DNA from 2 places in the Priestia sp. 40 genome. Region 1 is predicted to be linked to the other one. Evidence: predicted binding sites of a transcription regulator. Region 1 holds the regulator's gene; the other holds the start of a gene.
The links. The regulator Rex, encoded in region 1, represses fermentation and respiration genes when NADH is low (regulators of the CRP and FNR family bind a similar motif). The targets are predictions, from matches to a motif close to TTGTGAAATATTTCACAA.
Positions count from the first base shown of each region.

Region 1 (16,301 bases):
TTTACTCAGCAAACTGTTACCTAGTTTTGAGAGAACAATCTCATATAAATGTCTAGTGATAATGGCAAAGAGGTCACACCCGTTCCCATACCGAACACGGAAGTTAAGCTCTTTAGCGCCGATGGTAGTTGGGACTTTGTCCCTGTGAGAGTAGGACATCGCTAGGCATTTTTATTTTGCTTTTTTATCATCGCGGGGTGGAGCAGTTCGGTAGCTCGTCGGGCTCATAACCCGAAGGTCGCAGGTTCAAATCCTGTCCCCGCAACCAACATGGTCCCGTGGTGTAGCGGTTAACATGCCTGCCTGTCACGCAGGAGATCGCGGGTTCGATTCCCGTCGGGACCGCCATGTTTTAGAAACGAAACAATGTGTTTCGTCTTTTTTATTGTTTGAACCATTTTTATATAAAACTTTACCGTCCTTAGGAGCAATCCTAAGGAATTTTTTATATACAAAGAAATTTCTTTATAGAATTGCGATGTTAAAGATTGTTGGATTTCTTACTGGATATGTATAGTCCACAACGTTTACAATATATATATACAGATTGAAATGAGGTTCTGAATGAATGACAGAGATTAACGAATTTACGTTTATGTCTACGTCTCCTGATGAAACTAATCAGCTGGCTGCTCGTCTAGCAACTTTATTAGAAGCTGGTGACTTGCTGCTGCTTGAAGGCGATTTGGGAGCTGGAAAGACAACATTCACAAAAAGTTTAGCTAAAGGATTAGGAATTGAACGCAATGTGAATAGCCCGACATTTACGATCATTAAAGAATACAAAAGCGGTCGCCTTCCTCTTTATCATATGGATGTGTACCGTCTAGGGGATGAATTTGAAGACCTAGGGTTCGATGAGTATTTTGAAGGAGATGGCGTGACGGTCGTGGAGTGGGCTCATCTGATTGAAGAGCAGCTTCCTAATGAATATATTCAAATCAATATTTACCATGAAAACGAAACGACTCGTAAAATCCTTGTGAAAGCGATAGGCAGTCGGTACGTTGAAATATGTAAGGAGCTTTTTAAAAGATGAAAATGTTAGCCATTGATACATCCAATTTTGTCATGGGTGTTGCTGTCGTTGAAGAAAACAAAGTAATTGGAGAAATTATTACGAATCTAAAAAAGAATCACTCCGTTCGTGTGATGAACGCTGTGGAATCTTTGTTAAAGGATTGTGATATTGCGCCAAGCGAGCTAGACCGTATTGTAGTGGCACACGGTCCAGGATCTTATACAGGTGTACGCATTGGCGTTACCATTGCCAAGACACTTGCTTGGACTTTAAATATTCCTTTAATAGGTGTATCTAGCCTTGAGGCACTAGCAGCAAACGGTCGCTATTTTGATGGGTATATTGCTCCGTTATTTGATGCGCGCCGTCAACAGCTTTATACAGGACTATATGAATGGAATAACGAACGAGGTCTTCTAGAAGTTGAAAGTGATCGACTTGTTATTAATAAAGACTGGGCGGAACATTTAAAGTCATACAACAAACCTATTTTATTCATAGGCAATGATCTTCCCATGCATGAAGAGGCGTTAAAAGAAGTGTTGGGTGAACAAGCTGTATTTGCCCATGTTCAGCAGTTTAATCCAAGACCAAGTGAATTGGCTTTCTTAGGAATGAAGAAAGAGCCGCAGTCTGTGCATACTTTTGTTCCGAACTACATTCGTTTAGCTGAAGCCGAAGCCAACTGGCTTGCTTCACAGCAAAAAGGATAAAAGAAGGTATAAACATGAAACTAACAATTAAGTTTCGTTTAATGGAAGTTAAAGATATTGATCAAGTAGTGAAAATCGAAGAGAAGTCTTTTACGACACCTTGGAGTTCAGAAGCGTTTCAAAATGAGTTAACCAATAATCAATTTTCAACTTACATTGTGATGGAGGAAGGAGAAAATATTATTGGGTATTGCGGAACGTGGATTGTTATTGACGAAGCACATGTAACCAACATTGCGCTATTGCCAGACTACCGAGGCAAGGGACTCGGTGAATTGCTGCTGCGCAACGTGATGGACGTTCTTCGAAAACTAGGTGCTACGTCAATGACATTAGAAGTTAGGGTATCTAATCATATTGCACAATCATTGTATCAAAAGCTAGGTTTTAAACCTGGAGGTATTCGTAAGAATTATTATTCTGATAACAATGAGGATGCATTAGTTATGTGGGTGAATTTATGAGTGAAAATCAATTAATTTTAGCATTAGAAACAAGCTGTGATGAGACAGCAGCAGCCGTGATTCGAAACGGTCATGAAATTGTAGCCAATGTGGTGGCCTCTCAAATAGAAAGCCATAAACGATTTGGCGGTGTCGTACCGGAAATTGCATCTCGTCATCATGTAGAACAAATTACGGTAGTAGTTGAAGAAACTTTAAATCAAGCGAACTTGACGTTTGCAGATATTGATGCAATAGCTGTAACGGAAGGACCAGGGCTTGTGGGAGCACTTCTTATTGGCGTAAATGCAGCCAAAGCGCTAGCATTTGCACATCAAAAGCCATTAATTGGTGTTCATCATATTGCAGGACATATTTATGCGAATCAGCTAATCAAAAAATTAGAATTTCCCCTTTTATCGCTAGTTGTATCTGGAGGGCATACGGAGCTTGTATACATGGAAAGTCACGGTCAGTTTAAAGTGATTGGTGAAACGAGAGATGATGCAGCAGGAGAAGCCTACGATAAAGTAGCCCGCACGTTAAACCTTCCATATCCAGGCGGACCTCATATTGACCGCCTTGCACATGAAGGAGAGCCATTAATTGATTTGCCGCGTGCTTGGCTAGAAGAAGGATCCTATGATTTTAGTTTCAGTGGATTAAAATCAGCAGTTATTAACACTGTCCACAACGCGAAGCAAAAAGGTGAAGAAATTCTTCCACAAACGCTTGCTGCGAGCTTTCAAGTGAGTGTCATTGATGTGTTAGTAACTAAAACCGTTAAAGCTGCAAAGGAATATAACGTTAAGCAAGTTTTATTAGCAGGAGGAGTTGCTGCTAATAAAGGACTTAGAGCAGCGCTAGAAGAGGCGTTCGCACCATTATCAAACATTGAGCTGATTATCCCGCCGCTATCTCTATGCACGGATAATGCCGCAATGATTGGAGCAGCAGCAAGCGTACGATTTGCTCAAGGAAAACGTTCAGATATGTCATTAAATGCAAACCCCGGTTTGGACTTGGAAGAGTAAGTGACGAATGAGATTTATTTCTCATTCGTCTTTTTTTGTGGATAAAAATGATTTATCAACAATATTCAATAAATTTAGAATTGACTGTGGATAATTATGTGGAAAAGTCCGTGCACTCAGTACACGGACCTGTTATCAACAAGTTTTAATTATGAAAATCAGACAGATATCCACTATTTATTCACAGAGTGGATAAAGCTTGTCCTAAAGCGCATGAACAAGTAAATAGGATGAATAGATACAAAAAAATATAGGCTATTCTTCTAGAAGCAGCTGCAATTCTTCCCACTCTTCCATTAATGTGGATAACTGTGAAGAAATTTTTTCATTTTCACCGTTTAATCTTGATACTTCCTCGTGATTTTGATAAATTTCAGGGTCACAAAGAAGTTCTTCATTCGCCGCTTGTGCGGCTTCTAATTTGTTTACTTCAGTTTCAATTTCTTCAATGCGGCGTGTTCGCTGCCTCATCAATTTCTTTTGTTCTTTATCTTGTTTATAAGACTGTTTATCTACTTTTACCGTACGTTCTTCGTTTGCTTTTACATTTTCTAATTCTTTGATTTCTTCTATTTCTGCTTTCTTTTCTACATAATAGTCATAATCTCCAAGAAACTCTTCTACCCCTTCAGGAGATAGCTCGGCTATTTTGTTTGCAATACGATTAATAAAATAACGGTCATGTGAAACAAATAATAGAGTCCCCGGGTAATCAATTAACGCATTCTCCAGTACTTGTTTACTATCTAAATCAAGATGGTTAGTAGGTTCATCTAAAATTAAGAAGTTAGCCTTTTGAAGCATGAGCTTCGCAAGAGCCAAACGTGCTTTTTCACCACCGCTAAGCGTGCAAACGATTTTCAGTACATCATCACCTGAAAAGAGAAAATTTCCAAGCGCTGTACGAATTTCTTTTTCAGGTTTGGATGGGTAGTCATCCCAAAGCTCATTTAAAACGGTTTTATTAGACGTTAAATTGGCTTGCTCTTGGTCGTAATAACCAACCATTACGTTTGAGCCAAAAGAAATGGTTCCAGTCTTGAAGCTTAGCTTATCCACAATACCTTTTAATAAAGTTGATTTCCCAACTCCATTAGGGCCAACCAACGCAAGGCTTTCACCTTTTTTAATTCGAAGGTTTGCCTCTTGCACGACATATTTGTTTTCATCATATCCGATAGACACGTTTTCGAGATTTAAGACTTCATTTCCGCTTTGACGCTCAATTTCAAACGAAAAACTAGCTGATTTTTCACCTTCATTAGGTCGGTTTATTAACTCCATTCGATCGAGCTGTTTACGTCTGCTTTGCGCACGTTTTGTAGTCGATGCGCGGGCGATGTTTCGCTGAATAAAATCATTCAGTTTTGCGACTTCATCTTGCTGCTTTTCGTACTGACGCAACTCTTTTTCATAGCGCTCTGCTTTTTGTACAAGGTATTTAGAGTAGTTACCCGTGTACTTCACCGTTGTTTTTTGTGTGACTTCATACACTTGATTTACGACTTTATCAAGGAAGTAACGATCGTGTGAAACAATTAAAATAGCTCCTTCATACCCTTGCAGAAACTGTTCAAGCCATGCTAAAGTTTCAATATCTAAGTGGTTGGTAGGCTCATCGAGAATAAGCAAGTCTGGCTTTGTTAAAAGCAGTTTTGCAAGAGCCAGGCGCGTTTTTTGCCCACCGCTCAAGGAGGAAATAGGGGTGCTATAGTCAAAGTTTGAAAAACGGAAACCGTGAAGAATAGATCGTGTATCCGCTTCATATTGATAGCCGCCTAAATCTTTGAACGTTACTTGAAGCTGATCGTACTCTTTGGTTAGTTTTTCGTATTGAACTGAATCATTAAAAATATCTGGATCGCCCATCTTCGTTTCAAGCGTACGTAATTCTTTTTCCATCTTCTTTAACGGAGCAAAGACAGTCATCATTTCTTCCCATATGGAGAGTGTTGACTCAAGAACTGTATCTTGTCCCATATAATCAATGGAAACACCTTTAGGTTTGATAATCTCTCCGCTGTCATAAGAAAGCTGCTCAGCAATAATTTTTAATAAAGTTGATTTACCAGCACCGTTTCGTCCCACTAGGGCAATGCGGTCTTTTGATTGTACTTCTAACTTTATATTCGATAAAATGGGTTCTGCCCCATAGTATTTTGTAATACCGTTCAATTGTAGAATAATCATTTTTTCACCTCTAGTAGTATATCCATAGTGTATTTTAACATATTTTCAACTACAAGTTCTTCCTACAAGCGTTTGTAATTTGTAGAGGGACAAGGACAAATGATGAAGCGAATGTTTTGATTCATGAAATAAAATGATTTTACCTGCACATTTTATACAGGATACTATGTTAAAATAAGAGATAAGTGCATCTCTGAACTTATATATGATGGATGTAGAAAACCCGTCATGACTAACAAACGAATCCTTTGAAGGGCTAATTACTTCGTTCTAGCTACCGACTTTAAGTAGTGCTGGATAGACAAAAGCCGTCGGGGTGTGAAGCGGAGTATATATAAAACAAGAGAAAAGAGAGAGAATTGGAAGCGCTACCTCAAAGCGGTTGATGCTTTGTGAAAGGTAATGCAATATGACTTGAAAATGTTAGTAATGACATACATGAACTGAGGGGGTACAACGTGAACACTGAACAATTAAAAATACCACAAGCAACGGCTAAACGATTGCCGCTTTATTATCGTTTTTTGAAAAACTTGCATGCTTCTGGTAAACAGCGTGTGTCGTCAGCGGAGTTAAGCGAGGCAGTGAAAGTGGATTCTGCTACTATTCGTCGGGACTTTTCTTACTTTGGAGCATTAGGAAAAAAGGGATACGGCTACAATGTGAATTATTTACTTACATTTTTCCGTAAAACGTTAGACCAAGATGAAGTAACGAAAGTAGCACTGATTGGCGTAGGGAATCTAGGAACGGCCTTTTTAAATTATAATTTTATTAAAAATAATAACACCAAAATTGAGTGCGCTTTTGATGTGATAGAAGATAAAGTCGGTACAAAAGTGGGCGACGTGCCGGTTTATCACCTTGACCAATTGGAAGATTATATGAGTGATGACATCTCAGTAGCGATTTTAACCGTTCCTGCCACTGTTGCTCAGCAAATTACCGATCGTTTAGTGAATTGCGGAATTAAAGGGATTCTAAACTTCACTCCTGCACGCTTAAACGTACCCGATGAGATTCGACTGCATCATATTGATCTTGCTGTAGAGTTACAGTCGCTTGTCTATTTTTTGAAAAATTATCCTGTTGAATAAGGTGGACTGTGTTACGATTTCCTTAAGTCTAAATTAATAAGGAGAGTGGGAATATGGGGATTGGAGCAGGCAGTTGGATTATTATTGCGATTGTAGCACTGCTTATTTTTGGACCGAAACGGTTACCGGAGCTAGGAAGATCAGTCGGGCAAACGCTTAGAGAGTTTAAGCATGCCGCTAGCGGGGCATCAGATGATCGTGAAAAAGATAAACAGCGTCAAGTAGATGACAAAGAGTAAAAGGGTGATCATAGTATGACCGAACAAGAAATGTCAATATATGATCATATAGGAGAACTGCGAAAACGCATTTTAATTGTTTTATTTTTCTTTGTCATTGCCACAGTTGCCGGCTTTTTTATAGCGGATAAGGTTATTGTCTATTTACAGCATGCTGATGAGGCAAAAAATTTAACGATGAATGCATTTAGGCTAACAGACCCAGTTAAGATTTATATGCAGTTTGCTGTTATTATCGGCTGTGTACTTGCAGCTCCTGTTGCACTGTATCAACTTTGGGCATTTATTAGTCCTGGTTTATATGAAAAAGAGCGTAAGGTAACGCTTGGATATATTCCTGTTTCCATTTTTCTCTTTATCGGCGGTGTCTCTTTTTCTTATTTTGTGTTGTTTCCATTTGTCGTTGATTTTATGACGCGCGTTTCCGATGAGCTGAATGTAAACCAAGTGATTGGCATCAATGAATACTTTTCTTTTTTAATGCAGCTCACACTGCCTTTTGGCCTGTTGTTTCAGCTTCCTGTCGTCGTCATGTTTTTGACGCGATTAGGAATTATAACGCCTATGTTTTTATCTCAAATTCGAAAGTATGCCTATTTCGTACTGCTAGTTATTGCCGCACTTATTACACCACCGGAATTGCTCTCGCACATGATGGTGACAGTGCCGCTCTTAATACTGTATGAAATCAGCATCATTATTTCCCGCATTTCGTATCGCAAAGTGTTAAAGGCAAGGGCAGAGCAAGAAAGAGAAGATGTTAGTATGTAAAAAAAACCACTGAAACAGTGGTTTTTTTATTTAGATGAATCATCTTGATTTTTATATTGCTGCTGCAACTTTTTAATTTTATAGTGCAAGATAAAAATGCGAACCGCAAATCTGAAATCGAATGCGGCTACGAGTGCAAATAAGATTGTGGGGAAGTTCCAAACGGTTTCCTGAGCATTTTGAATAGCCAGGTAGGTGAATAAAATCCCCATAATAATATAAATAAACCCTCGTGTTAAAGGGATATTCTTCATAAAAACATGCCTCCAAAAATAAACTGCATTTGTTCTGCTTGTTTTTGCATTTCTATAATTTTATCTGCAAAAATAGTTTGAGATAAAATAACGATTGTATTCATCAAAACGTGAGCAATAATAGGTACAACAATTAGTCTCGTCCTTGCATAAAGGAATGCAAATACAAATCCCATAGCTGTATACACAAGTAAATGTTTAAAATCCCAGTGTACCGCGGCGAAAATAAGGGAACTAATAAATGCAGAGATAAAGAAATTGTATCGTTTGTGAAGCGAGCCGAAAATAATCTTTCGGAAAATAATCTCTTCTAGTATTGGTCCAATAACAGACGTAACGACAATAAGGAACGGTGTTGCTTTAACAAGATTAACAATATTTTGTGTGTTTTCAGATACTTGGGTAATGCCAAGAGCGTGCTCAATCATACCTGCTACAGCTTGACCAGCCATAGCGAGAAACACCCCAAGGACTGACCAGACAACAGCAATCGTTTTTCCAGCATGTTCTATACGCATGGACATGTCACGGCGCAGCAGCAGTAAGACAATAAGTAAACCAAGGATAAAGCTGATGATGGTCCAATAAGTCAAAAGCATGATATTCGCTGTTCGAACTGGATATTGATCAAACATTCCTGTTAATTTTAACAGCGGTATACCAACAACTCCTGAAAACTGCATAAGGATGTAGGTGAGAATAACATACCAATAACGTTTTTCCAATCTTCTATACTCCTTTAAAAGGTTTTTATGTATATATGTCGAAGAAGTACTGTAAAGTTAGTAATTTCTTCTTGCTCGTATTGTAACATACATATTATTGAACAGAGAAAAGAATGCTTTATTTCTCAAAATCGTCGAAATCTAAGACTATTATATGTAGTTGTTGTAAATTTTAAATTTTTTTTGTTTAATACTTGCAAAAAAAACCCACTTTGTTTTAATATAATAATTGTGTTAGCACTCGTTGAGGTTGAGTGCTAATAAAAATGCAAACATATTATTTGAGGAGGTTGTTTCACTTGTTAAAGCCATTAGGTGATCGCGTAGTGATTGAACTTGTAAAATCTGAGGAAAAAACAGCAAGCGGTATCGTGTTACCGGACAGTGCAAAAGAAAAACCACAAGAGGGTAAAATTGTTGCTGTGGGTACAGGCCGAGTATTAGAAAGCGGTGAGCGTGTAGCTTTAGAAGTAGCTGCGGGCGATCGTATCATCTTCTCAAAATATGCGGGTACTGAAGTAAAATACGAAGGTACTGAATACTTAATTTTACGCGAAAGCGATATTTTAGCTGTAATCGGCTAATTTTAACCACAAACTTATCATACGTAAAAAATAGATTATTAAGAACATCTTGAGGAGGTCAAAGAACATGGCAAAAGACATTAAATTTAGCGAAGAAGCACGTCGCGCAATGCTACGTGGTGTAGATACATTAGCAAATGCTGTAAAAGTAACGCTTGGACCAAAAGGTCGTAACGTTGTATTAGAAAAGAAATTCGGTTCACCGCTTATTACAAATGACGGTGTAACAATTGCAAAAGAAATCGAATTAGAAGACGCATTTGAAAATATGGGTGCTAAATTAGTAGCCGAAGTTGCTAGCAAAACAAACGACGTTGCTGGTGACGGTACAACTACTGCAACAGTTTTAGCGCAAGCAATGATCAGAGAAGGTCTTAAAAACGTAACGGCTGGTGCTAACCCAATGGGTATCCGTAAAGGTATGGAAAAAGCAGTAGCTGTAGCGGTTGAAGAACTAAAAGCAATCTCTAAACCAATTCAAGGTAAAGATTCAATTGCTCAAGTAGCGGCTATCTCAGCAGCGGACGAAGAAGTAGGTCAATTAATTGCTGAAGCAATGGAGCGCGTTGGTAACGACGGCGTTATCACGCTTGAAGAATCAAAAGGTTTCACAACTGAATTAGAAGTGGTAGAAGGTATGCAGTTTGACCGTGGATATGCATCTCCTTACATGGTAACTGATTCAGATAAAATGGAAGCTGTATTAGATGATCCATACATCTTAATCACAGACAAAAAAATCGGTAACATTCAAGAAATCTTACCGGTATTAGAGCAAGTTGTTCAACAAGGCAAGCCGCTATTAATCATCGCTGAAGACGTAGAAGGCGAAGCTTTAGCAACATTAGTTGTGAACAAACTTCGTGGTACATTTACAGCTGTAGCTGTTAAAGCTCCTGGTTTTGGTGATCGTCGTAAAGCAATGCTACAAGATGTTGCAATCCTAACAGGCGGAGAAGTAATCACTGAAGAGCTTGGTCTTGACTTAAAAACAGCAAGCATCGATCAATTAGGTCGCGCTTCTAAAATTGTTGTAACAAAAGAAAATACAACAGTTGTAAACGGTGCAGGAAACGCAGAAGATATCCTAGCACGCGTAAACCAAATCAAAGCTCAGCTTGAAGAAACAACTTCAGAGTTTGACCGTGAAAAATTACAAGAGCGCTTAGCAAAACTTGCTGGTGGCGTAGCTGTAATTAAAGTTGGTGCGGCAACTGAAACTGAGTTAAAAGAACGTAAATTACGTATTGAAGATGCATTAAACTCTACGCGTGCTGCGGTTGAAGAAGGTATCGTAGCTGGTGGTGGTACTGCATTAGTAAATATCTATAATAAAGTAGCAAGCATCGAAGCTGACGGTGACACTGCTACAGGTATCAACATCGTATTACGTGCGATTGAAGAGCCTGTACGTCAAATCGCTCACAACGCTGGTTTAGAAGGATCAGTAATCGTTGAGCGTCTAAAAGGCGAAGCAGTTGGAACTGGATTTAACGCTGCGACTGGCGAGTGGGTAAATATGCTAGACACTGGTATCGTTGACCCAACAAAAGTAACGCGTTCAGCTCTTCAAAATGCTTCTTCTGTAGCGGCTATGTTCTTAACAACTGAAGCAGTTGTTGCTGACAAGCCAGAAGAAGGCGGAGCACCTGCAATGCCTGACATGGGCGGCATGGGTGGAATGGGCGGCATGATGTAATCAGTGCCCTACCTAAAAAAGCGACCAAGTACTCACTTGGTCGCTTTTTTGTGTGCATTAATATTTTCAGATTTTTTAAAAATTTGTTAAGATAGTACTATGTTTATTGAAAAACATACTAAACTCAAGGCTTAACTGAGTTTTAAGGGGGAGCTTCGTTGATTCAGCTGGATCATATTAATAATAAATTAAATCAAGTATTAGAAAACATCGATCAAATTGTAATTGGAAAGCGTCATGTATCTACGTTGAGTTTGGTTGCTTTGCTTGCAAAGGGGCATATTTTGCTTGAAGATGTGCCGGGTGTGGGTAAAACGATGCTTGTGAAGGCACTGGCCAAATCGATTGATGCCGAGTTTAAACGAATTCAATTCACGCCTGATTTGCTGCCGTCCGATGTAACAGGTGTTTCTATTTACAGTCCAAAAGACATGGAATTTCATTTTCGTCCAGGCCCTATCATGAGCCACATTGTGCTCGCTGATGAGATTAACAGGACTTCTCCTAAAACACAATCGGCGCTTTTAGAAGCAATGGCTGAGCATCATGTAACAACCGATGGTATCACCCGGGAAATTCCAGCGCCTTTTTTTGTGATGGCTACTCAAAATCCTGTTGATTTTGATGGGACCTATCATTTGCCGGAAGCGCAGCTGGATCGATTTTTATTCAAATTAAGCATGGGGTATCCTACGCAGGAAGAGGAGCTTCAAATTTTAAACGGCGTATCGACTCAAGTTAATCTTGAGGATGTCAAGCCCGTCATGAGCATTCCAGAATTAGTACAGGCTCAAAAAACTGTAAGCAGTATTTATGTAGATGATGCGATCAAGCACTATATCATCGAAATCATTCGTAAAACGCGCTCTCATCCACATGTTTCGTTAGGTATCAGTCCTCGTGGAACGGTTTCCTTTATGAAGGCCGTTCAAGCATATGCTTTAGTGAAGGGAAGAGATTACTGTCTTCCTGATGATGTTCAAGAGCTTGCTTCGTATGTGTGTGAACATCGATTAACGCTAAGACCTGATACCCAGTACAGCGGCTTAACAGCGAGTGATGTGATGAAGCAAATTATGGCTGATACGAAAGTACCTGTTAAAAGGTAAGAGGTACTTTATGAAACAGTATATAAAAGTGATATGGAATAAATGTAGAGACTGGTTCGTTTTATTCTGCATCTTTGCTGCTACGTTTTCTTACGCGATGTTTCAAGGGGGCTTTGTCAGCTGGTTTTTATTTTATAGCTTCTTACCTTTTGGGTTATATGCGGCAGCCGTTTTGCTTTATCCGTTAAAGAAGTGGAATGTTACTCGTGATGTGAAGCTACAGCCTCGATTCGCTGGAGATCATCTTTCGTATGACATTCACATTACACGCTCCTCGTCTTTTCCTGTTTATATGGCAGCAGTGAAAGAGGAGAGTAACCTTTTAGATCAAGAAGAAAGAACAATTTATCCGCTTTTTCAACGAAACGCTGTTATTCCGTATGAAAGATCGTTTGTAGAAAGAGGAGAATATGAATTTTTTACGATTTCGATTGAAATGAGTGATTTATTAGGAATTGTAAAAAAGAAGGCATATTATCCGCTGCACCAGCGGTTTGTCGTGTATCCTCAAATCCATGAGATAGATATCCCGTTTCTTTTAGCAGGAATAGAAGAAGGAAAAAATGAAGTTTCGATGGGGAATCAATCTACTACGTTAGTGACAGGCATTAGAGAATATCAGCCGGGTGACCGATTAGGATCTATTGATTGGAAGGCGACGGCTCGTAAAGCTACGTTGATTTCTAAAGAGTTCGGTCATTATCATGAACGGAGTATGATTATCATTGCAGATGTTATGAGCTCTCTATACTTTGAAGAGCGAATGAGCTTTCTGGCATCCATGCTCATTCATGAAGAAACCAAGCGTAAAAAAGTCGATTTTCTTTTAGCTGGAAATGCACTTTTTTCACAAAAAACCTCTGAACAAAGTGAGCCTGATAACCTGTTGTATCACTTAGCGCGTGCCCAGCCTGTTAACAACCGAGCATTCGAAACAGAATTTAAGAGTATTGCCATTCAAAAGCAGCGTTCTTTTATGGTAATAGTCAGTCAGGTTACAGGGACTCTTATTGGGCAGATTCAATCTAAGCTGAGCCCTCATGCTAAGGCTTCACTCATTGTCGTTAAAAATGAAGGAGCAGGGCTTAGTGACGAAGAGACGGTTATTGTAAATGGAATACAATCTTCTGCTTTAACGATTGAAGTCGTTAATATTACTCTTCCTCTATCATCTAAAGGAAGTGAGGGCGGAAATAAGTGAATAAATCAGCTTTGTATGTAAAAAACATCTTATTGTACGCGGGAGCATTCTTTTTATTAGTGGAATGGCTTCTTCCTTTAAATGAAGTGACGGATACCAATCAAATTCAGTACTTTATCTTGTTTGTTGCTTACTGTTTTTTGTGTTTAACGTTTCGCTTACCGTTTATCGTGATGACGTTAGGGAGCATGTTGTTTATTTTGTTTTCGCTTCATAATCTCTATTTCCAAGGAGCCTTCTTTTCTTCAGACTGGCTTCCGAGACTTTTGGAGATTCTTCAGTCAGATGCACAAAGTATCATGGAGTGGGATATAGCGAATTTATCATTTGAAATGAGAAGCACTTTATTTTTTGTGCTCCTTTGGATTATGGCTTATTTAATTCGATATTGGATCTTTTATCAAAAAAGAATTTTCTTCTTTTTCTTCTTAACCATTTTGTATATTACCGTGTTGGATACCTTTTCTACTTACGATGCGGGAGCTGCTATTATCCGTGTGACGATTATTGGGTTTTTATTAGTAGCTATGCTTCGCATCAATCCTGAACGTATAAAAGCTGCGAGCACTGAGCGTTTAGAAAATAGAAAACGATCGTTTCTTTTTCTAGGCAGCTTTTTAGCTATCGTCATTGTGCTGGCTTATCTCGCTCCTAAACCAGGGCCGCAGTGGCCAGATCCCGTACCTTTTATCACAGCGCATACAACAAATCAAGGACAGGGAGAATCTGCAAGCGGTCAACGTATTGGCTATGATATGGACGATTCTAAATTGGGGGGATCGTTTGTCAATGATGATACGGTTGTGTTTACAGCCAAAGTAGAGGATGAGCACTATTGGCGTATTGAAACGAAGGATGTTTATACAGGTAAGGGGTGGGAGCTGTCTAAAGAGGAAGAAAAAGTGCCCTTTAAAGGAAATGAAAACTTACTCCCTCAATATGACTCAAGTGTAGCAGGACAAGTAAGAAAAGCAGAAGTTACCTATTCGCAGCCTTCAGTTCATCTTATGCATGTTCCTCAACTGCTGTCGCTAACCTTAAAAAATGGCATTCAAACCGATGTTACACCGACAAATGAAAAATTATATCCTTATCAAAATGACAAGCTTGTTACTGTTCAATCGTATGAGCTGACGTATAAATATCCTGTATTTGATATTGAACTTCTTCAGCAAGCAGAGGAAAAAAAGGCAGAGAGTCTAGAGAATAATAACGAATTTATAGCAAGGTATACACAACTTCCTGCTAACTTGCCGAAACGAGTAAAAGATTTAGCTCGTGAGGCAACAAAAAATAAGAATAATCGCTATGAAAAAGCGAAAGCCGTTGAAGAATACTTCCGATCAAATCCATATGTATATGATACTGAAAATGTTCCAATTCCTACGAAAAATAAAGATTATGTGGATCAATTTTTATTTGATACAAAAAGAGGGTACTGTGATAACTTCTCTACTTCTATGGTCGTGCTGCTTCGTTCATTAGATATTCCTGCTCGGTGGGTAAAGGGCTATACAGAAGGTGATGCTACCGTTATTTCAGGAAGTAGTAAATGGACAACCTATGAAATTACACAAAATAATGCTCATTCTTGGGTAGAAGTCTATTTTCCAGGAGCGGGCTGGGTACCTTTTGAACCAACAAAAAGTTTTTCTAATCCTTATGATTTTGTAGATAGCCAACCTAACAACTCTAGTGAAAATAGTCAAAGGGAAGAAGAGAAACAAGAAACGCAGGTGAAGGAGCAGCCTAAGGAAAAAGAGCTTCCGGCACAAGAAGAAAGAGCGAAAGAAAAAACAGCTTCTTTTCAAAATGCTAAGTTGTCTATGAAGTGGAAAGTGCTTTTCTACGGACTGATTGTAGTTATGTTAATAGTAATATATCTCAATCGATTTAAATGGTTTTTACCTTTTTATATCTCTTTTTATAAAAAGAAAGAGAGACCGGAAACCTTTGAATCAGCGTATGCTTTTTTACTTAAAAGACTCGCTGCAAATGGACTAAAGCGGCAAGAAAATCAAACGCTGCGCGACTTTGCAGGAGAAGTAGACGAAAAATTAAATACGGTAAATATGCTAAAATTAACGGAAAAATACGAGCGAGTTTTGTATTCGAAATGCAGATTCCATAAAAGAATGGAAAGAGTCGATTGAATTGTGGGAAAATTTAATCAAAAAAACGAGTTCTTGACCATTGTTTCGCGGATTGATAGAATATTCTCGAACTTACTATAAATGTTTCGTATACCTTCATATATCCTCGATAATATGGTTCGAGAGTCTCTACCGGGTCACCTTAAACGATCTGACTATGAAGGCAGAACAGTCTATTTGACGATAAACGTCGTGCTCAACTAGACTTCTGCCTTTGTTTTTTGAGGGAGAAGTCTAGTTTTTTTTATATTTTAGGGCATAATAACAAGTGATTATTTACACATTCGGAGAGGTGAACAAGATGGAAGGCATGATTGTTGTATTAGATTTTGGTAGTCAATATAACCAACTGATTACGCGTCGCATTCGCGAGTTCGGAGTATATAGTGAATTGCATCCGCACACAATTACAGCAGAAGAGATTAAAGCATTAAATCCAAAGGGAATTATTTTCTCTGGAGGCCCAAACAGCGTGTACGGTGAAAACGCATTTCACTGCGATGAAAACATTTTTGAATTAGGTATTCCTGTTTTAGGTATTTGTTATGGAATGCAATTAATGACTCATCATTTTGGCGGGAAGGTAGAAGGTGCTAGCCATCGTGAATATGGTAAAGCAGCGATTAACGTACAAAACGATTCATTAATGTACCATGAGTTGCCAAAAGAACAAGTTGTTTGGATGAGTCACGGTGATTTAGTTGTAGAAACACCAGCTGGTTTTGAAGTGGACGCAACTAGCCCATCTTGTCCAATTGCCGCAATGAGTAACAAAGAAAAGAATATGTACGGAGTGCAGTTCCATCCAGAAGTTCGCCATTCAGTGCACGGTAACCATATCTTAAAGAACTTCGTGTTTGAAGTATGTCATGCTGAAGCGAACTGGTCAATTGAGAACTTCATTGAAGTTGAAATGGATAAAATCCGTGAAACAGTTGGAGATAGAAAAGTACTTTGCGCACTTAGCGGCGGAGTAGACTCTTCAGTAGTAGCTGTATTAATTCACAAAGCAATTGGTGATCAGTTAACATGTATGTTCGTAGATCACGGTTTATTACGTAAAGGTGA
Region 1 is NZ_JBMPZA010000023.1:3,722-20,022, reverse strand. It holds rRNA gene rrf (5S ribosomal RNA) at 52-167, shown strand; tRNA gene ACO1DI_RS23395 (tRNA-Met) at 192-268, shown strand; tRNA gene ACO1DI_RS23390 (tRNA-Asp) at 273-348, shown strand; gene tsaE (tRNA (adenosine(37)-N6)-threonylcarbamoyltransferase complex ATPase subunit type 1 TsaE) at 569-1,039, shown strand; gene tsaB (tRNA (adenosine(37)-N6)-threonylcarbamoyltransferase complex dimerization subunit type 1 TsaB) at 1,036-1,734, shown strand; gene rimI (ribosomal protein S18-alanine N-acetyltransferase) at 1,749-2,198, shown strand; gene tsaD (tRNA (adenosine(37)-N6)-threonylcarbamoyltransferase complex transferase subunit TsaD) at 2,195-3,211, shown strand; gene ACO1DI_RS23365 (ABC-F family ATP-binding cassette domain-containing protein) at 3,467-5,401, opposite strand; gene ACO1DI_RS23360 (redox-sensing transcriptional repressor Rex) at 5,860-6,498, shown strand; gene tatA (twin-arginine translocase TatA/TatE family subunit) at 6,552-6,737, shown strand; gene tatC (twin-arginine translocase subunit TatC) at 6,753-7,508, shown strand; gene ACO1DI_RS23345 (YdiK family protein) at 7,535-7,762, opposite strand; gene ACO1DI_RS23340 (CPBP family intramembrane glutamic endopeptidase) at 7,759-8,487, opposite strand; gene groES (co-chaperone GroES) at 8,787-9,071, shown strand; gene groL (chaperonin GroEL) at 9,139-10,770, shown strand; gene ACO1DI_RS23325 (AAA family ATPase) at 10,929-11,879, shown strand; gene ACO1DI_RS23320 (DUF58 domain-containing protein) at 11,890-13,080, shown strand; gene ACO1DI_RS23315 (transglutaminase TgpA family protein) at 13,077-15,233, shown strand; purine riboswitch at 15,310-15,411, shown strand; gene guaA (glutamine-hydrolyzing GMP synthase) at 15,535-16,301, shown strand, end outside.

Region 2 (4,790 bases), on a different contig from region 1:
TGTACCAATTGCATCTTTGCGTCCAAGACTTCCTAGTGTACCAGAGAAGACAGGAACGAATGATTCCATTGCTCCGCCGCGAATAGCTACTGCTAAGTTCACGCCTACAACTTCACCCATTTGCCAAGCTAATTGAGCAGTAGGTGGGTAAGGGCGACCTTCTGGACCCATTACAACCGCTGAGTCACCAGCAAGGAATACATCTTTATGAGATGTAGATTGTAAGAATTCATTTACAAGTGCACGACCGCGGTTTACTTCGATACCTGAGTTAGCAACTACAGAGTTACCTTGAACTCCGCCAGTCCATACCATTGTTTTTGTTTCGATTTTGCTGCCGTCTTTAAGTTCAACAGTTGTAGCATCCATTTTTGTTACAGGTGTACCAGTAACGAATGTAACGCCACGTTTTGTTAAGCTTGATTGAGCGCGCTCTACTAATTCAGCAGGGAAGCCTGGAAGAACTGTAGGAGCTGCTTCTACACAGTATAGAGAAATTTCTTTTGGATCAACACCGTGTTTTAGACATAGGCTTGGCATTAAGTCAGCGTATTCACCAACAAGTTCGATACCTGTTAATCCGCCACCGCCAACTACGATTGTACCGTCAGCTTTATTTTTTGTTTTGCTGTATTCAGCGATACAAGCTTCTACGTGTGCACGTAAACGGTTTGCATCATTTACTGATTTAAGAACGAAGCTGTGCTCTTCTAAACCAGGGATACCGAAGTAAGCAGTTTCACTACCTAAAGCTGTAACAAGGTAGTCGTAGCTTAATTTTGTACCATCTTCAAGAGATACTTCACGTTGATCTGGTGAGATTTCTTTTACCGTTGCAATTTTTAAATCAACGTTGTAGTTTTTAAGTAATTTATCAAGTGGTAAAGCTACCGCTTGTTCAGAAACGCCGCCTACAGCTAGACGGTGTAATTCTGTAATGATTTGGTGAGTAGCAAAACGGTTCACTACTGTAATTTTTGCTTCATCCGCACTTAGGTGTTGGCGAGCTGTCATTGCAGTTAATAAACCACCGTAACCGCCGCCTAAAATTAAAATATGTTTTGACATAGTCGATCCTCCGTCCACACTTTTTAATGAAAATTATTTTTGTTTTTCGTTTGTAATGTCTAAATACGCTTGTGCAAAGCGGAATAGTTTTTGAGCTTGTGGATCTTTAAGCATGCGTAATAAACCGAATAAACCGATTGAGTTAGAAGCATTTGCTTCTGCACGATCGTTTGCTTCGATTGCAGTAGCTGCAAGACCTTTTACTGTTCCTTCTACCGGCTCGATAAATTCTTTTACTCCACCAAGTAGATCTTCTTTTAATACGTCGTCAGTTAATAATGATTGCGCAACGTCGTAAGTTTTTGTAAGCACCGTTACCATTTCAGATAATTTTGGTAAATTATCTACAAGAACAGTAAGAGCTTCTTGTACTTCAGGCTTTAACAATTGATCTAACACATCCGCTTGACCTTTGTTAACTGCCGCTTCTGTTTGTACAGCAGCATTTTCCTCTGCAGCTGATTTTTGAATAGTTGATTGAGACATGAAAAGTCCTCCTTTGCTGGATACTGTTGCATATGTAGTTCCTAGTTATCTGCTAGACTTTCAAACTACATTGTGAAGTTGTGAAATCTTGCACATAATTCTATTTTAATTTTAATACGAGATAAAATCAACTCATTTCGTTGAAAAAATAAGTGAAGAACCTCGTAACCCTTTGTTTAATAAAAGTTTATAAGAAATAAAGCGAATAATTGCCTAGGTAAATAAAATTAAAATAGGGAACTAACATAATTCCTCTTCCTACGATAAAACAAATAACGTCATATTTCAACACATACGAACTTAATATTCTATAAGTAGTAAAAAGATAGGGCGCATTTACTATTTAAAGAGTTTTCAAAAAATTACATTGACTTACTATAGTGTTCTACATATAATCTAAATATAACATCTTATGTAAGGAGATATAACATGGTTATAGTGGATGAACTTTATCATAATGTGGTCGTTACATTGCCTCAATTAAAACTAATTGAATTTATAATGAAGTTAAAAGAAGCTAAAGCACAAGAAATAGAAGATATAAAAATGAAAATTAGTAAATACGAAGAGAAGAAACGTGCTGAAGAAGCTTGGTATCAGTCACTATCACCGTTTCGTAAATTTTTTACCGGGCGTCCTTTAAGTCAGCATCAAGCGGTCGAGTATATGGTATACGTAAAGGAACGTTTTAAAAAAATTGATCACCTTAAAGCACAAATGCGAGAACTTCATGAAGTTCTTGAATTAATAAAAGCGGAAAATGAAGAAACAAGTGAAATTACGCTTTCGCCTGCTATTGTACAAGAAATAAAACGACTAAAAAGCAGTGGAGGCGCGGAGATATGAGTGTTAATGAACTAAGTTTAGGTATAAATACGACGTGGGTTGTGTTAACAGCCGCGATGATTTTGTTAATGGAAGGCGGCTTTGCCTTGCTAGAGGCAGGGTTTGTCCGCTATAAAAATAGCGTGAATATTATTATGAAAGTATTCGCTGATATTACAATAGGAACGCTTTGTTTCTATTTAATTGGGTTTGGATTAATGTACGGAGATGATTTAGGTGGAGTTGTCGGTAAAAGCGGTTTTGCGCTCTCAGGTAATTTATCGCACCTTGACATTCCAATTGGGCTTGAAACGTTTTGGCTGTTTCAATGTGCGTTTGTGATTGCAGTCATCTCGATCGTTTCTGGAGCGGTAGCAGAACGAATTAATTTCCGTGCATACCTTTTATATGCCATTTTAATGACTACATTTATTTATCCTATAGCCGGCCACTGGATTTGGGGAGGCGGATGGATTAGTAAGCTAGGAATGCTTGATTTTGCCGGTTCGGCAGTCATTCATGCGCTAGGCGGTTTTTCAGCTTTAGCAGCTGCAATAATGATTGGACCAAGAAAAGGGAAATTTACGCAGAATGGAATTAGTTCCGTTTCTCTTCCAAGCAATTTGCCGCTTGCCTCAGTTGGTGCTTTTTTATTATGGTTTGGATGGTTTGGGTTTAATGCAGGAAGTACGCTAAGTGCCACTGACGTTAGAATTGGTCACATTGCTATTGTCACAATGTTATCAGCAGCAGCAGGCGGAGCAGCTACTTTATTTTATACTTTATTTCGCTACAACCGTTCAGATGCACCTTCTGTAATAAATGGATCGCTTGCCGGACTGGTTGGCATTACGGCCGGGTGCGCTTTTGTTAACACACCATCTGCTATTTTTATTGGAGCTGTATCTGGCTTATTAATGATGGCAGCTACAAACTGGCTCGAAGCACGTCAAATCGACGATCCTGTAGGAGCTTTTCCTGTACACGCTGCTTCGGGAATATGGGGCACGTTGGCTGTGGGCTTGTTTTCTACAGACGGCGGTGTGTTTACAGGAGGGGGCTGGACGTTACTTGGCGTTCAACTTCTTGGATTAATGGCTCTATGCGCTTGGGGATTTGTTACGACGTGGATAGGGTTAAAGGTTATTTCCTTGGTGGTTCCGCTTCGGTCTACGGAAGAAGAAGAAGAAGTGGGCTTAGATATCAGCTACCACGGTATCATGGCAGCTCATCAAGCTCCTGAATTTATTGAATATGAAAACTACTATGCGGAAGTAAAAGAAAAAGCCGCAGATTCGTAATAAAAGGCCGCGCTTTATAACAAAAGGGCGGCCTTTTTATATAAAAAAATAGATTTAAAATACTTGGTTTAAATGATTGAAAAGTCAGAATATTTGTGTTATATTATAAAAAAGCCAAGGAGTTGATTTCTTATGAAAAAGAATTTACTTAATTCACCGCAAAAATCCAACGGAAAGGTGCTTGATGCATTATTCGCTGAGATGATTTTAGACAAGGCGATTGCAGAATTTCGTAAAGCACAGCTAAAAGAAGAAATCGACCGCACGCTATTGATGAAAAATAAAGAAGAGTTTTTAAAACTCTCATCAGAACTTAAACAAATTTCTTAATTACTTACTATACTTCACACACCATCTAAAATAGATGGTGTGTTTTATTTTTGAGACCTACTAAAAGGAATTAATTAGTAATAATTATGGACCTCCATGTACGCTTAATGGGTTTACAGGGTCTCGAAACGAGGAAATTGTTCCAGAGTTCAAATTTGATAACTATTATCCACCAGCAAATGGATTTATTCCATACAATGACACGATTTTCACAAAAGAAGTTTCTAGAGAGGCTGTTGAAGAAGTGTTTTTTGTAGCTCCGTATGCTACTTATCAAAATGAAACGTTTGGAGTATCAGATGCTTCTAATAGTCGAGTGCTTCCGACCACATCTGAAAAAGAAAAAGCTGATAAACATCATTTTCAACGAACGGATAAATATCTATATGAAAAACGTGTGTTAAAGGAAGAAGTGAAGTTAACGGAGAAAAAAACTCCTTATTTATAAAACGCCACAATAAAAAGAGGATGCAAATGCATCCTCTTTTTATTTAATCAATTTTCTTGAAGTGTTTCTGTTCGTATTATCATTTGTACGAAGGAAGGTAATGCCAAGACCGATTAATCCTCCTACAATAGCAGGAACTACCCAGCCGAGACCCACTCCATACATAGGTAGAATCGATGTAAACAGATCGTTTACTGCCGCGATTTTGAATCCAGCAGCATTTAAGCCATCAAACAAACTAACGATAAACGTGAAAAGAAGGCTTACTTGGTAAACTTCTGAACGTCCTTTAAATAAAGGATGTAAGAATGTCAAAGCAATTAACACTATAG
Region 2 is NZ_JBMPZA010000019.1:267-5,056, forward strand. It holds gene ACO1DI_RS21525 (NAD(P)/FAD-dependent oxidoreductase) at 1-1,068, opposite strand, end outside; gene ACO1DI_RS21530 (DUF1641 domain-containing protein) at 1,102-1,554, opposite strand; gene ACO1DI_RS21535 (hypothetical protein) at 1,984-2,400, shown strand; gene ACO1DI_RS21540 (ammonium transporter) at 2,397-3,680, shown strand; gene ACO1DI_RS21545 (IDEAL domain-containing protein) at 3,813-4,010, shown strand; gene ACO1DI_RS21550 (hypothetical protein) at 4,255-4,458, shown strand; gene brnQ (branched-chain amino acid transport system II carrier protein) at 4,498-4,790, opposite strand, start outside.
Region 2: ACO1DI_RS21530 (DUF1641 domain-containing protein) is a predicted target of Rex. The motif match lies at 1,633-1,650, and genes of this name have one in related genera.